DNA from 3 places in the Proteus sp. fly-1089 genome. Region 3 is predicted to be linked to each of the others. Evidence: riboswitches for the same ligand, from Rfam matches in the RefSeq annotation. Region 3 holds a riboswitch; each other region holds the start of a gene.
What was found. A riboswitch is a leader RNA that binds a small molecule or an ion and turns the genes downstream of it on or off. The one in region 3 is predicted to bind thiamine pyrophosphate.
Positions count from the first base shown of each region.

Region 1: linked by a shared signal. The riboswitch ahead of thiB (thiamine ABC transporter substrate binding subunit) and the one ahead of thiC (phosphomethylpyrimidine synthase ThiC) in region 3 are both predicted to bind thiamine pyrophosphate.
Region 2: linked by a shared signal. The riboswitch ahead of thiD (bifunctional hydroxymethylpyrimidine kinase/phosphomethylpyrimidine kinase) and the one ahead of thiC (phosphomethylpyrimidine synthase ThiC) in region 3 are both predicted to bind thiamine pyrophosphate.

Region 1 is NZ_JBEETS010000009.1:97,898-102,968, forward strand. It holds gene thiQ (thiamine ABC transporter ATP-binding protein ThiQ) at 1-297, opposite strand, end outside; gene thiP (thiamine/thiamine pyrophosphate ABC transporter permease ThiP) at 290-1,870, opposite strand; gene thiB (thiamine ABC transporter substrate binding subunit) at 1,870-2,883, opposite strand; TPP riboswitch at 2,949-3,040, opposite strand; gene rppH (RNA pyrophosphohydrolase) at 3,153-3,683, shown strand; gene ptsP (phosphoenolpyruvate--protein phosphotransferase) at 3,692-5,071, shown strand, end outside.
Region 2 is NZ_JBEETS010000001.1:1,130,366-1,135,436, reverse strand. It holds gene ABN080_RS05270 (amino acid permease) at 1-573, shown strand, start outside; gene pagP (lipid IV(A) palmitoyltransferase PagP) at 690-1,325, opposite strand; gene ABN080_RS05260 (hypothetical protein) at 1,938-2,582, opposite strand; TPP riboswitch at 2,899-2,987, shown strand; gene thiD (bifunctional hydroxymethylpyrimidine kinase/phosphomethylpyrimidine kinase) at 3,039-3,836, shown strand; gene fbaB (class I fructose-bisphosphate aldolase) at 3,892-4,941, opposite strand; gene yegS (lipid kinase YegS) at 4,991-5,071, opposite strand, start outside.
Region 3 is NZ_JBEETS010000011.1:18,509-23,579, forward strand. It holds gene thiE (thiamine phosphate synthase) at 1-397, opposite strand, end outside; gene thiC (phosphomethylpyrimidine synthase ThiC) at 381-2,333, opposite strand; TPP riboswitch at 2,464-2,586, opposite strand; gene ABN080_RS17760 (HAD family hydrolase) at 2,631-3,311, opposite strand; gene nudC (NAD(+) diphosphatase) at 3,459-4,244, shown strand; gene hemE (uroporphyrinogen decarboxylase) at 4,333-5,071, shown strand, end outside.

The DNA of each region.
Region 1 (5,071 bases), on a different contig from region 3:
ACCAGGATCTAATCCCAAGCCAATATTCTGCCTAACTGTTAAATGAGGAAACAAATTATTATCTTGAAATAACATAGAGATAGGACGTTTTGCGGGTGCGGTTTTAGTGTGATCACAACCATTAAGAAAAAGGGTTCCTTTTTCTGAAGGTAAAAATCCAGCAATTAAACTGAGTAAGGTACTTTTTCCCGCGCCACTTGGGCCTAATACGGCGATACGCTCACCGGTGTTTACCGCTAAATTAAACACAAGGTGTTGGTGTTCATAGGTATAAGCAAGGTGCTCTAATTTAATCATGAGATTTTCCTGCCAATCGTTCTATTAGGCTAAAAAGAGAGAAGCAAAGTAGCAATAAGATCATGGCTGTGACAGCACCATCTTGCGTGTGATAAGCCCCAATTTGCTGATAAAGATAGAAAGGAAGTGTTCTAAATGTTTCATTACCAAATAGAGCAACAATACCAAAATCACCAATAGAAATAACACAAGCAAAAGCAAGTGCTTGTGAAATTGGCTTTCTTAATGCTTGTAACTCTACCCAACGAAGTCTATTGATACCCTGAATATTAAGCGATTGGCATAAAAGGCCATAACGTGAAGCAATATCATTCATTGGATTTTCGAGCACTTTTAAAGCATAAGGAATGGCAATTAATGCGTTGGTTAAAATCACTAATATATATGGTGATTCAGGGAGTCCAGTTGTATTGTTTAATAACAAGAAAAAGCCTGTTGCCAATACAATGCCCGGCATTGCCAGAATAATCAATCCACTCATTTCCATAGCCTGCCCCGCTTTTTTAAAGTGACGTAGGCGAAGTTCTCGGCTACTCCATAGCAACATCATTGTTAATACAACGCAAACAATACCCGCACCAACCGCTATAATGAGAGATGTTGTAAAAGCCTGCCAAAGTATGGGTTGTTGTATCACTCGTATTAATTCGCTGTTAAGACCATCTGTTATCACCGCTAAAATAGGGGGCACTAAAAAAAGGATCGCGAGCGTAATAATTAGAGTATCAGTTATTTTGCTAAAGAGGGGATCATTGGGATCACGCCAATGCTGTTTTTGACTATCTCCGACAAAGAGTGTTCCTTTAAGTTTTTGACTAATTAGCACCAAACCTAAACAGCAAAAAAGCTGAATAAGGGCTAAAAGAGCCGCTCTATGCAAATCGTAGTCATAACTTAATGCTTGATAAATTGCTAGCTCAACGGTTGTTGCCGCTGGGCCTCCACCTAACGCTAGTACAGTGGCGAAGCTTGCAAAGCAGAGCATAAAAATCAGTGACGCTGTGGGAAGTATTTGTCGCCATAAATAGGGAAATTCTAGAAAGCGAAAACGTTGCCAGCCATTCATGCCTAATTGTGAGGCTAATTGGCGTTGTTCTGGCGAGATACTTTCGAGAGCTTGTAATAGCATTCGGGTTGCTAATGGCATATTGAAAAAAACATGTGCCAATAAAATGCCTTGTAAACCATAAGGGGTAAATTGGTAATTAATCCCCAGCCATTCACAAATTTGAGCAATCCAACCGACTCTTCCATAAACAGTTAAAATACCAAAAAGTGCCACTAAAACGGGTAACACAAGGCTCATGGCACATAAACGTAAGAAAAGTGTTCTACCTTTAAATTGGCGTCGATAAAGTGCTTTAGCGAGCCAAATGGCAGGTAATATTGAAAATAAGGCAGATAAAAAGGCTTGCCAGAAAGCAAAGCGCACGACATGCCATAAATAGTCATCAGCAAAAATAGAGGATAATTCACCACTTGGCGCATTAAACCATAATGCACCAAATGACAATAAAGCCACAATAAGCAGTAAACCCGAGGCACATAGCCCCGGGATAAGCCATCTTCCCATTAGCGACTAACCGCAGATTGCCAATTACGCGTCCATGTTTGACGCTCTTTAGCGACAACATCTGCATCAAATTGCAATGATTTTTCTGGTTTAGGCATCACAGAATAGACATCGGGTAACGGCATATCTATTACGGGGTACATCCAATTGGTGGTGGGAATAGTTTCTTGGAAAGCTGGGGTTAGCATAAATTGCATAAATTGCTGAGCTAATTCAGGTTGTTTACTCGATTTGAGTTTTGCAGCAACCTCGACTTGTAAATAGTGTCCGTCAGAGAAAATAGCTGCCGCATAGTTATCTTTTTTATCCGCTAAAATGTGATAACCCGGAGATGAAGTATAACTTAGCACAAAATCACCTTCACCCTTTAAGAATAAGCCATAAGACTCACTCCAACCTTTTGTTACAGTAAGGGTTTTCTCAGATAACTTCTTCCATTGAGAGGCGGTATTTTCAGGATAAAGTGATTGCATCCATAGCATTAAGCCTAAGCCTGGTGTGCTGGTACGAGGGTCTTGATACAGTATTTTCCACTTTTCTTGGCTATTTAGTAGCTCATCCATACTTTTGGGCGGGTTAGCAATACGGTTTTTATCATAAATAAACGCAAAGTAGCCGTAATCATAAGGCACAAAGGTATCGTCAGTCCATTTTTCAGGTAAGGCGAGTTTTGATGTATCGATATTACTTGGCGCAAAAAGCCCGGTTTCTTTAGCCGCGTGTATCAGATTGTTATCTAAACCTAAAATAATGTCAGCTTTACTTTTGCTACCTTCCATACGTAATCGATTAAGCAAAGAAACACCATCAGAAAGGGCAACAAGCTTTAATTCACAATCACACTGTTGCTCAAATGCTTTTTTAATGGCAGGTCCTGGGCCCCAATCTGCGGTAAATGAGTCATAGGTATAAACAGTTAGTGTCGGTTTTTGTGCTTGGGCTTGTGTTGAAAAAGCACTTATTACACCCAGTGCACCCAGTAGGAAAGTAAAACGAAGCGATTTAGTTAACACGTTTAGTTCCTCAGTAAAAAGTCAGGTAGGATCTGAGGAGTGAGGACCGCAAATCATGAAATATTGCATTATCCTGACTCAAATCCCTACGCCAGTATTAGCTGGATCAGGTTCCACGGGTTTTTCTCAGCCTAACAAGGCACCCCGTTGAGACTTTCCCATTGTAGATAAATACACACGTTGTGCAAAGTCTGTTGATAGAGGTTTACCGTTTGTGGGTAGTATGAAACAATGAGTTATCTTTCAAATTTGGTTATTGAGGTAGTCTAGTGATCGATGATGATGGCTACCGCCCGAATGTAGGGATTGTAATTTGTAATCGGCAAGGGCAAGTGCTTTGGGCTCGTCGCTATGGGCAACATTCATGGCAGTTTCCTCAAGGGGGAATTAATCCTGGAGAATCGCCAGAGCAGGCAATGTACCGAGAGTTGTTCGAAGAAGTTGGGTTAAGTCGCAAGGATGTTAAAATTCTTGCCTCCACACGTAACTGGTTACGTTACAAGTTACCGAAACGTTTGGTGCGTTGGGATACAAAACCTGTTTGTATTGGACAAAAACAGCGTTGGTTCCTTTTGCAGTTAACAAGTAATGATAAGGACATTAACGTTCAACAAAGCAAAACGCCAGAATTTGATGGCTGGCGTTGGGTGAGTTACTGGTATCCTGTTCGACAAGTCGTCTCTTTTAAGCGTGATGTTTATCGTCGTGTAATGAAAGAGTTCGCACCAGTAGTCATGCCATTGCAAGAACAAGTGTCTTTACCTCGTCCATCGTATGGATATCGGCGTAAAAGGTATTAGATAACACTATGCTGACACGTTTGCGAGAAATTGTAGAAAAAGTGGCTATGGCAGCAGGACTTCCAGAAGCGCTTGAACTCTTAGTCAAGGAAACGTGTCAGGCAATGCACACGGATGTGTGTTCTATTTATCTTGCTGATAAGCAACGTAGTTGTTTTTATCTAATGGCCACAAAAGGGCTTAAAAAACCCAGAGGACGAGCTGTTAGCCTCTCTTTTGATGAAGGCGTTGTTGGTGAAGTTGGACGCCTTTCTGAGCTTATCAATCTTGCGGATATTCGTGAGCACCCTAGTTTTAAATACCTTCCTCAAGTAAAAGAAGACGATCTGCGCGCTTTCCTTGGTGTGCCTATTGTTTATCGTCGTCAACTTCTTGGTGTTTTAGTTGTTCAACAAAAAGAGCGTCGCTTATTTAACGAGAGCGAGGAGTCTTTTATGGTGACGCTAGCAACACAATTAGGTGCAACGTTATCGCAAGTACAAACGAAAGGACTTTTTGGACAATATCGTCAAAGTCGCATTAAAGCATTATCCATTTCTACGGGCGTGGTTATGGCGTATGGCTGGCAAGAAGTCTCGCAACCTATCCTTGAGAATGTATTTAAAGCCAGTGCTCTGGATATAAAAGCAGAACTCAATCGACTTACCATGGCTTTAGAAGATGCTACAGCAGAATGTCGCCGTTTTAGTAAGCGTTTTATGGCGAATGCACAAAAAGAGAGTGCTGCCATTTTTGATCTCTACTCGCATTTACTTAATGATCCCCAACTTAAACACAAAATGACAGCGATTATCACTCAAGGATATGTCGCAGAATGGGCTGTAAAAGTGGTTGTTGAGAAAGTTTCGGCACAATTTTCTAGCTTGAAAGATGGCTACATGCGAGAAAGAGCCTCTGATCTAAAAGCATTAGGACGGCGTTTATTATTTCATTTAGATGATGAGGTAAGTTCAACCAATATTTGGCCTGAGCGCTTTATTTTGGTGGCAGATGAATTAAGCGCAAGTTTATTGGCTGAATTACCTGAACAACAACTTGCAGGTGTGATTGTGCGAGATGGTGCAACACACTCACATTCTGCGATCCTTGTTAGAGCAATGGGAATTCCTGCGATTATGGGTGCGGATATTCAACCTGAGCTTTTACATAATCGCATGCTTATTCTTGATGGTTATCGTGGCGAGATATTTATTGAACCAGAGCCTTTTATAGCCCAAGAATATAAACAGATTATTGATGAAGAGAGCGTATTAAGTCAGATTGCAGAAGAACAACTAGAGCAGCAAGCTGTTCTCAAAAATGGTGAATCGGTTAGCGTTCAATTGAATGCAGGATTAAATATTAAATACGAGCAACGTATTAGCATGGGAATAGACGGTGTTGGTTTA
Region 2 (5,071 bases), on a different contig from region 3:
GTACTGATTTTCCATAATTTGGATAATTTCTTAATCGCAAATATTTTAAATGCTGTGGTATTAACAGCTGCATTATCTGTTTATAACAGCGGTGTTTATTCTAATAGTCGTATGCTTTATGGTTTGGCAAAACAAGGTAATGCGCCACATGCACTTTCTCGTATTAATAAACGTGGTGTACCGGTAGTGTCGTTACTATTGTCAGCAATTGCGACTTCATTAGGTATTTTAGTTAACTACTTATTACCTGATCAGGCGTTAGAGCTATTAATGGCATTGGTTGTTACTACGTTAGTGCTTAACTGGATTATGATCTGTTTAGCGAATTTAAAATTCAGAGCTGCAAAAACAAAAGAGGGTGTAGAGCCTTTCTTTAAAGCACTTTGGTATCCATATGGTAACTATATCTGCCTGGCTTTCTTATGCATGATTTTAGTGATTATCTTATTTATGCCACAAGTGAATATTTCGGTGATTTTAATGCCATTCTGGATTGCGTTCTTGTGGGTTGGATTTAAGATTTCTCGTATGAAGAAAACGCCAGATAATGCTCAAGCAAGTCAAGATATTTAAGTTACTACAGATTGGTTGAGTTACTTTATTGAACAAAAAACGCATCTCAATGATGCGTTTTTTTATGCTCTATATTTTTATTGTTCACACTTATTCTGATAGGCAAAAATAAGCAGTTACTGCCAACGTAACCAAGCAAATAACACGTTACCATTGTTATAAGTACCAGGTACATACGTTGCTTGTAGTGAAAGGTGCCCATAACCAACAGACACTAACGGTAAAGGCAGTGGCATAGGAATATAGTTATATTCATGGCGAGCAGTAATACTTAGTGTAAATCCTGCGCCCATTCGGAAACCGTCTTTATCACCGGGATACCACATTTTCTCAAAACCATAGCCCATAATAGGTTGTACACGGTTATTTGAGTCCATAAATGCCATTGCATAAAGAGAATGCCAATCACCATCACTGTCATAACGATATTTCCCCATACCAAAACCCCAAGGGGTTTCGTTATAGCGATCCGTTTTTTCTTTATCGTAAGTAAAACGGTTATGCCAAGTCCAAACAGGTAAATAGTAGTTATATTGGTCGTTATCCCAAGTTTGATTGATATTACGTTTGAATTTCCCCCAATAACTCTCTTCGCTATTAGATTGAGATACATTATTGGTAGTTTGATGATTTTCTGTAGTAATAATCTGATGTGGGATTGAATTATTTTCAGAAGCGGAAGCAGTTGTTGTTAACGCAAGCGAAAACAACGTAGTTGCTAATACGCTAGGGTGAAAATAGGTTGAAAACATAATATAACTCCGAGTACGGCATTGCTATGATTCTGGTGATGACAAATAAACGTTACTAATAGTGTTATTTAATCGACAAGTATTTAAGATAAGAGGTATCTGAAACTTTACTTCTTAACTAAAATCTTAAGGGATAAGAATCGGTTATAAAGAAAATAAACAAGTTTGTTGTATTTATGAATGTGTTTGTTTGAGGCATTCAATATTGTTATCTTTTAATGGTAACGTATTGTTTTTAATTTAAAATTAAGTTTTTATTAGATTGCTAATAAATAGCTGATAAATAAGGTTAAAGAGAAATAATTTTAGGTTGGTTATTTTCAACAGCAAAATCCCATAAAATAGCTATTTTTATGACTTAATGAAAATATTGAGATAAATTTAATATCAATAACATTAGGTTATAAAAAGAGATTAATTTCCAGCGGATAATAGAGTAACGAATAAGAAGAGTTAAATAAAAAAAGAAAAAAACAGAGGTTGGTTTATAAAACGTTTAGTTTTAAGCGTTAACAACAGGAGTGTAGTTTGTTTTTTATACAGATAATCCTATGTTGAGAGAGTGCAAATTAAAGAATTGTTGCTTACACACTCTCAACGTGAAGAAAGCATTTATTGAGATAATTTTTCTTGGCTAATAACAAGGAGCCGGTGAGTATGAGTATCACGATCCTTACCCCAGCAGAAAGCGTCCCAGTTTTCATAAAGATCATCAGTATCTTTCACTACTGTTAGAAGGCGGTTTTCTTCTGTTCCATCTGAAATATAAACATTAAGGTGAGCAGTAAAAGCCCAATCAATCATTGTTTCCCAAAAACGCTTACCTGCACCGGTTTGCTCTTCATCAGAAACAACAATGTTGTATGTTTTAAGTAAATAACTAAAGAAGTGTCTAGGGAGATATCTTGTCGCAATATCATGTTCTTCAGAAACAGTTCGCCATACTTTAACTTGGGTACATGTTGTTTTGCTAAATATAATGTCTTTGCGAAAAATAAGTTCTACAAGATAAACTGTTTCAGGTGCATTGGTAGTTGAAATTAAACGATATTGATTGCGTTTTAAAGATTTAACAAAACGATACCCATTAGGGATGCTATATTCTGGTAATACAAAGTCTTCCACACCTTTTTCAAGGAATTCTTTTGTATGATCAATATTTCTAGAGTGAATTTTCAACTTTACATTAAAATCTGCATCAGGAATAAGATAAGGCATTGATTGTCCATTATTCTGTTGCGATGGTTCATTTTTCATTTAGCCCCTCCGCATTGTGTGATTGTCCAAAAATGCATTATAAATACCTCATCTAGCAGATAATATATCGATTGTCGTTAAAATGAACAAAATAATTTATTTTATTCTTATTATTTAAATATATCTGAAATATATTCCTTAAATTGATGTGTAATGCAATAGAAGCCATCGGCTTAGTATTTATTATATACAACCTTAGCTGATTTATCTTACTGAATCACAAATCTCAACAATAGAGAATCTATAGCTCGAGATGAGCTATCAAACTAGCATCTTTATCTTGAGCATGCGATACTCCTTATCGCCTGAATTTACAGGCTTTGGCTCGGGGCGCCTTATGGCTGAGATGAACCCGTATAACCTGATCTGGATAATGCCAGCGTAGGGAAGTCAAGGTAACTCTGCTGATTAACAGAGCCCGACTTTTCTGTAACTGGTGAAAGGAGGAGTTAATCAGTGAGATTCAATGCATTGTCTATCGCAGGCACCGATCCTAGTGGTGGTGCAGGTATTCAGGCCGATCTGAAAACATTTTCCGCACTGGGTGTATATGGCACAACCGTAATGACGGCACTGGTTGCCCAAAATACCTGTGGTGTCCGTAGTGTCTATGATTTATCCCCTGATTTTGTTGCAGCTCAATTAGATGCTGTCTTGTCTGATGTTCGAATTGATAGTGCCAAAATTGGCATGCTCTCTAATGCCTCAATTATTGATGTGGTTTGCGACAAGCTTCAACAATATGCCATTCCTTTTGTTGTACTTGATACGGTTATGATTGCAAAAAGTGGCGATCCTCTATTACAGCCTGATGCGGTTAATAAAATGATCCGTCAGCTTTTACCGTTGGTAGATTTGATCACTCCTAATTTACCCGAAGCAGCTGCACTGCTAGGTTGTGAAGTCGCTCAAGATGAAATAACGATGAAGCAACAAGGTTATGCATTGCTAAAGCAAGGATGCAAAGCCGTGTTAATGAAAGGAGGGCATTTAACAGAAGATGAAAGCCCTGATTGGTTATTTACTCAAGATGGCGAGTGGCGATTTACCTCAAAACGCGTTAATACGAAAAATACCCACGGTACAGGATGCACGCTTTCAGCCGCTTTAGCCGCTATTCGTCCTCAAGTCTCTAATTGGCAAACTTGTGTTGAGCAAGCAAAAGCCTATTTACAACAAGCGCTAGAACATGCGGATAGTTTAGAGGTTGGGCAAGGTTTTGGCCCAGTGCACCATTTTCATCGCTGGTGGTGATACTAAAAGCCCCTCAATAAAAGGGGCTTTATCGTCAAATCTATCAGTTAAGCAATTAAGCAATAGTGACAGATTTATCCAAATAAACATCTTGTACTGCATTAATCAGGGCAACGCCATCTTTCATTGATTTTTTGAACGCTTTACGACCTAAGATCAATCCCATACCACCAGCACGTTTATTAATAACAGCGGTGCGGACCGCATCTTCAAGGTCATTATTACCAGAAGCCCCACCAGAGTTAATTAATCCTGCGCGCCCCATATAGCAGTTTGCTAATTGGTAGCGAACTAAATCAATTGGGTTTTCAGTCGTGAGTTTCGTGTAAACGCGCTCATCAGTATGACCAAAACCAATCGCTTTAAAGCCACCGTTATTTTCAGCCATTTTTTGTTTAACGATATCAGCACCAATAGTCGCCGCTAAATGGTTTGCCTGCCCCGTTAAATCTGCACTTGCATGGTAATCTACACCATCTTTTTTGAACGCTGGGTTGCGTAAATAAGCCCATAATACAGTGACCATACCCAATTCATGAGCACGTTCAAAGGCCATTGAAATTTCTTCAATTTGGCGACGGCTTTCTTGTGAACCAAAGTAAATGGTCGCACCCACTGCAACAGCACCCATTTCAAACGCTTGTTCTACACTGGCATACAGAGTTTGGTCATATTGCGCTGGGTAGCTTAAGGTTTCATTGTGGTTTAATTTCACAAGAAAAGGAATTTTGTGTGCATAGCGACGAGAAACAGAAGCAAGAACACCATAAGTAGAGGCAACACAGTTACAACCTGCTTCAATCGCCAACTCAACAATATTTTTTGGATCAAAATAGAGAGGGTTTGCTGCGAAAGAGGCCGCCGCTGAGTGCTCAACACCTTGGTCAACAGGTAGAATAGACAGATAACCCGTTCCCGCTAAACGCCCGTGATTAAACAGGGTTTGCATTGAACGTAACACGCTATTAGGGCGATTATTATCAATCATTACACGATCAACAAAGTCAGAACCTGGCAGGTAGAGATTTTCGCTCGGGATGGTTTGGCAACGATGGTCTAATAATGATTTTGCATCAGCACCTAACAAACTTACTATATCAGTCATTACATACTCCAGTTCATGATGAGATGAGAGTGATTGTCATTTATCTACATTAAGATAACAAGTCACATTGAGGCGGTAACCGGCAGTGGATCGCTTCAGGTAACACAATAAATTCAAATTTATTCCCTAA
Region 3 (5,071 bases):
GCCCTAATGCGATGTAAGATGGGTGTAACATCTTCGCTCTTTGTAGTTCCGCCTCGTCGTGAGTAGAAATACCCAGTCGTAATCCGGCTTGTTTAATGGCATCAAGATCAGCAACATCGAGATCTTCTTGACCAAGATGAACACCATAAGCCTGATGATTAATGGCGAGTTGCCAATAATCATTGATAAACAGTCTTGCGTGATATTGTTTACCTAGTTTTATTGCTTCGATGATCTCTTTTTCAACGTCTTTTGGCTGTTTATCTTTTATACGCAATTGAAGAGTGGTAACACCTGTTTTTAATAGGCGTTCTATCCATTCAATAGAATCAACAACGGGGTAAAGCCCAAGTTTTTTTTCTGTGGATGCAAAAGGTGTATTAGAGGATTTGTTCATTTTCAGTCACCTCAATACGAGCGATTTCGGCGCTGTGGTATAGCTCATTCCCATGCTCTTTAAAGGCCTGAGACATTTGTTCCATACCTGCCGCATAATCACGTACTTCTTGCGTTATCTTCATTGAACAGAATTTAGGACCACACATTGAGCAAAAGTGAGCCACTTTTCCTGATGCTTGAGGAAGGGTTTCATCGTGATATTGGCGTGCTGTTTCAGGATCAAGCGCTAAATTGAATTGATCTTCCCATCTAAATTCAAAACGCGCTTTTGACATAGCATTATCACGGATTTGAGCACCAGGATGCCCTTTGGCTAAATCGGCAGCATGAGCCGCAATTTTATAAGTAATTAAGCCTTGTTTTACATCGTCTTTATTTGGTAAGCCTAGGTGTTCTTTCGGGGTGACATAACAGAGCATAGCACAACCAAACCAGCCAATCATTGCTGCACCAATACCTGAAGTAAAATGATCGTAACCCGGTGCAATATCTGTTGTGAGAGGGCCTAATGTATAAAAGGGAGCTTCATGACAATGCTCTAGCTCTTCTGTCATATTGCGACGTATCATCTGCATTGGAACGTGACCGGGGCCTTCAATCATGACTTGCACGTCATATTCCCATGCGATTTTTGTTAGTTCACCTAAAGTATGTAACTCAGCAAATTGTGCTTCATCGTTTGCATCTTGGATAGAGCCAGGTCTTAGCCCATCGCCCAATGAAAGGGAAACATCATAAGCGGTACAAATTTCGCAGATTTCACGGAAATGTTCGTAGAGGAAATTTTCTTTGTGATGTGATAAACACCATTTCGCCATTATCGAACCACCACGAGAGACAATACCCGTTAGGCGTTTTGCGGTCATCGGAACATAACGTAACAATACACCTGCATGAATAGTAAAGTAATCAACACCTTGCTCTGCTTGCTCAAGTAAAGTATCGCGGAACATTTCCCAAGTGAGATCTTCTGCAATACCGTTAACTTTCTCAAGTGCTTGATAGATTGGAACTGTGCCGATAGGAACAGGGCTATTGCGAATGATCCACTCACGCGTTTCATGAATGTAACGGCCTGTTGAGAGATCCATTACGGTATCTGCCCCCCAACGTGTAGACCAAATTAGCTTTTCAACTTCTTCTTCAATTGAAGACGTTACAGAAGAATTTCCGATATTGGCATTCACTTTCACTAAGAAATTACGACCAATAATCATCGGCTCTGATTCTGGGTGGTTAATATTGGCGGGAATAATGGCTCGACCAGCTGCAACTTCTTGGCGTACAAATTCAGGAGTAATATTGTCAGGGAGATGAGCACCAAAGCTAAAGCCTGCATGTTGTTGGCGTAATACTTTGCTTCGAATACGTTCACGGCCCATATTTTCACGAATAGCAATAAACTCCATTTCAGGTGTGATAATACCTTTTCGAGCATAATGCAATTGCGTCACACTTTTACTCTTTAGGGCTTTTTTAGGGTTGGGTTTTAACGGAAAACGTAGATGCTCTAATCCGGCATCAGAAAGGCGTTGTTGTGTGAAATCAGAGCTTAAGAGTGAAAGTGCTTCAGTATCATTACGCTCATCAATCCATGATTGGCGAATTTTTTTTAATCCAAGATTAACGTCGAGTTGAGAAGCTGGATCGCCATAAGGGCCAGAAGTGTCATATACCGGAACAGGTTCATTATCTTCAAAAATAGGGTTTTCTTTTGATCCACCTATTAATGTTTTATCAAGCTGGATCTCACGCATTGGTACTTGAATATTGGTACGAGAGCCTTCAAGGTAAATACGTTTTGAATTGGGAAAGCTAACTCCTTGAATAGTACTAATAAACTCCTGAGCAGCATCTCGCTGTGCTTTTCTTGGACGCTGTTTATTGGCGGTTGGCGTAATATCTTTAATAGATAAAGTTTGATTTTTGGACATAGCATTTCCTAATAAATATCATGCAGGCTGTAGCCTGTTGGGTGAATATTGAGAAAAATGCTTGTCTGGAGGTCGCAGGGAGTATCGACAGATAGGCGTATAAAAAACATACGGGATGAAGCTATCAAAAGGTCGAATCACTCTTGTTCCCTTCGCGGGTATTAACCCGATCAGGTTCCGCGGATCCCGAATTAACGGTCTCAGCCTGTGTTTATAATAGCCTTATAAACACTAGGCACTCCGACAAGAAGAAGTCCAGTATATGAAAGATTTTGAAAACTACAAGTCCGACATGGGTTATTTATTTAAATCCCAATGTTGCTGTTTCCAGTTTTTCATTTGTGAAATTTGAGCTAATTGTTGATCTGGATTGATAACTGTGACGTTATCAGCTTGATAACACAATGGGAGGTCATTAATAGAGTCAGTGTAGAAATAAATATAAGTATTATTAATATTATTAGCTTCTTTCCACCGATTTAGATGATCAACCTTTCCTTCTCGAAATGTAGGTATACCTTCAATATATCCAGTGTAATAATTATCTTTAATTTGCATATCAATGCCCATTGAAATATCTGCATTGAGTTGTTTTGCGATAGCATGAACGAGAAAAGACATTGTTGCTGAAATAATTATAACAGGAATATTTTGCTGTCGATATTGTGTAATTATTGACATTCCTTCAGGGTAAAGTAATGGCTGAATTTTTGTTTTAGTAAAGTCATTAACCCAATGATTTATTTTGTTTATATTATGATGTTTAAAGTAAGATAAATGTTGATAAAGATATTGATTTATATCCAGATTTTCAGCGTAATAATCAGCAATCATCTGTTCATCTAGTTTTAGGAAATGAGGATCGGTGACTATTTTTTTATCCCATAAATAACGTGTCCATAAACGACTAGAATCATCTGCTAAAAGCGTTTCATCTAAATCAAAAATCGCAATTTTATTTTTGGTTTTATCTGTCATTTTAGCATTCCTTTATTATAAGTAAAACTTATGAAAATCCTTTTTGAATGTTAATAAATTAGAGAGAATAATCATAATACATTGAGTGGGTCTTACTAAAGAGAGTATCCTTAATTCTATATCATTATTTTGGATAGATTTATCATTATGCATTTATATACGTTAGCGGGATCAGAGAAAGGCTGGTGGACAGTCAGCCTTGGTGGGCGAGTGTGGTTACCTAAAGGTGAACTCCCTTTTGGTTTTGCAAAGGATTGGGATTTAGTTGGTCAACAGGCCAAAATTGTTGGTGAGTGGCAGGGTGAAACTGTTTGGCTTATTCATGGAAAAATGGATAACGACATGTGTTCGCCGAGGCTTATCGCCTCACAAGATGAGAATTTATTTAAACTCGTGGGTCGCGGTGTTCAGTTAGCAGAGTTTTATCGTTCTCATCGTTTTTGTGGTTATTGTGGTTCTAAAATGCGCCATAGTGAGAGCGAATGGGCTTGTTTATGCGATAACTGCCATGAACGCTATTACCCACAAATTGCCCCTTGTATTATTGTAGGTATTCGGCATGAAGATAAGATTTTACTCGCACATCATGTTAGGCATAAACATTCCCCTCTTTATACTGTGCTCGCTGGTTTTGTGGAGGTTGGTGAAACCTTAGAAGAAGCCGTCGCTCGCGAAGTGTTTGAAGAAAGCAATATTCGTATTCGTAATATTCGTTACGTATCATCTCAACCTTGGCCATTCCCTCATTCTTTAATGATGGGTTTTTTGGCTGATTATGATGGAGGAGAGTTGCGCCATGATCCTTCAGAATTAACCAGTGCGGCTTGGTATCGTTACGATCAGCTACCACAGATCCCACCTCCAGATACTATTGCGCGACGCTTGATAGAAGATACGATAGCGAATATTAGACAAGATAAAGAAAAGAACTAAATAAAGGCGTTGTCAGCCAACAGTTATTTTTCCAGCATGTTACAATGCATGCTATTTTGCGGCCCTATTACTGTTAATGGAGTTAGTCATGAGTGAGTTGAAAAACGACCGCTATTTACGTGCGCTGTTGCGCCAACCTGTTGATGTCACCCCAGTTTGGATGATGCGTCAGGCAGGCAGATATCTTCCTGAATATAAGGAAACACGGGCACAGGCGGGGGATTTCATCTCATTGTGCAAAAATACAGAATTGGCATGCGAAGTGACATTACAGCCTTTAAGACGCTTCCCTTTAGATGCCGCTATTTTATTTTCTGATATTTTAACTATTCCTGATGCAATGGGACTAGGCCTTTACTTTGAAACTGGTGAAGGACCTCGTTTTAAGTCCCCAATAACTAGCCTTACCGATATTCAAAAGCTACCAATTCCTGATCCTGAAGACGAACTTGGCTATGTAATGAATGCAGTACGTGCGATTCGTCGTGCATTGCAAGGCAGTGTGCCATTAATCGGTTTTTCGGGAAGTCCTTGGACGTTAGCAACCTATATGGTAGAAGGTGGAAGTAGTAAGGCCTTCACAAAAATAAAAAAAATGATGTATGCAGAGCCTCAAGCACTACATCTATTACTGGATAAACTCGCAGATAGCGTTATCCTTTATCTGAATGCTCAAATTAAAGCGGGTGCACAATCTATCATGATCTTTGATACATGGGGTGGTGTACTAACAGGGCGTGATTACCAACTTTTTTCATTACACTACATGCATAAGATTGTTGATGGTCTTATTCGCGAATACGATGGAAGAAAAGTTCCTGTAACCT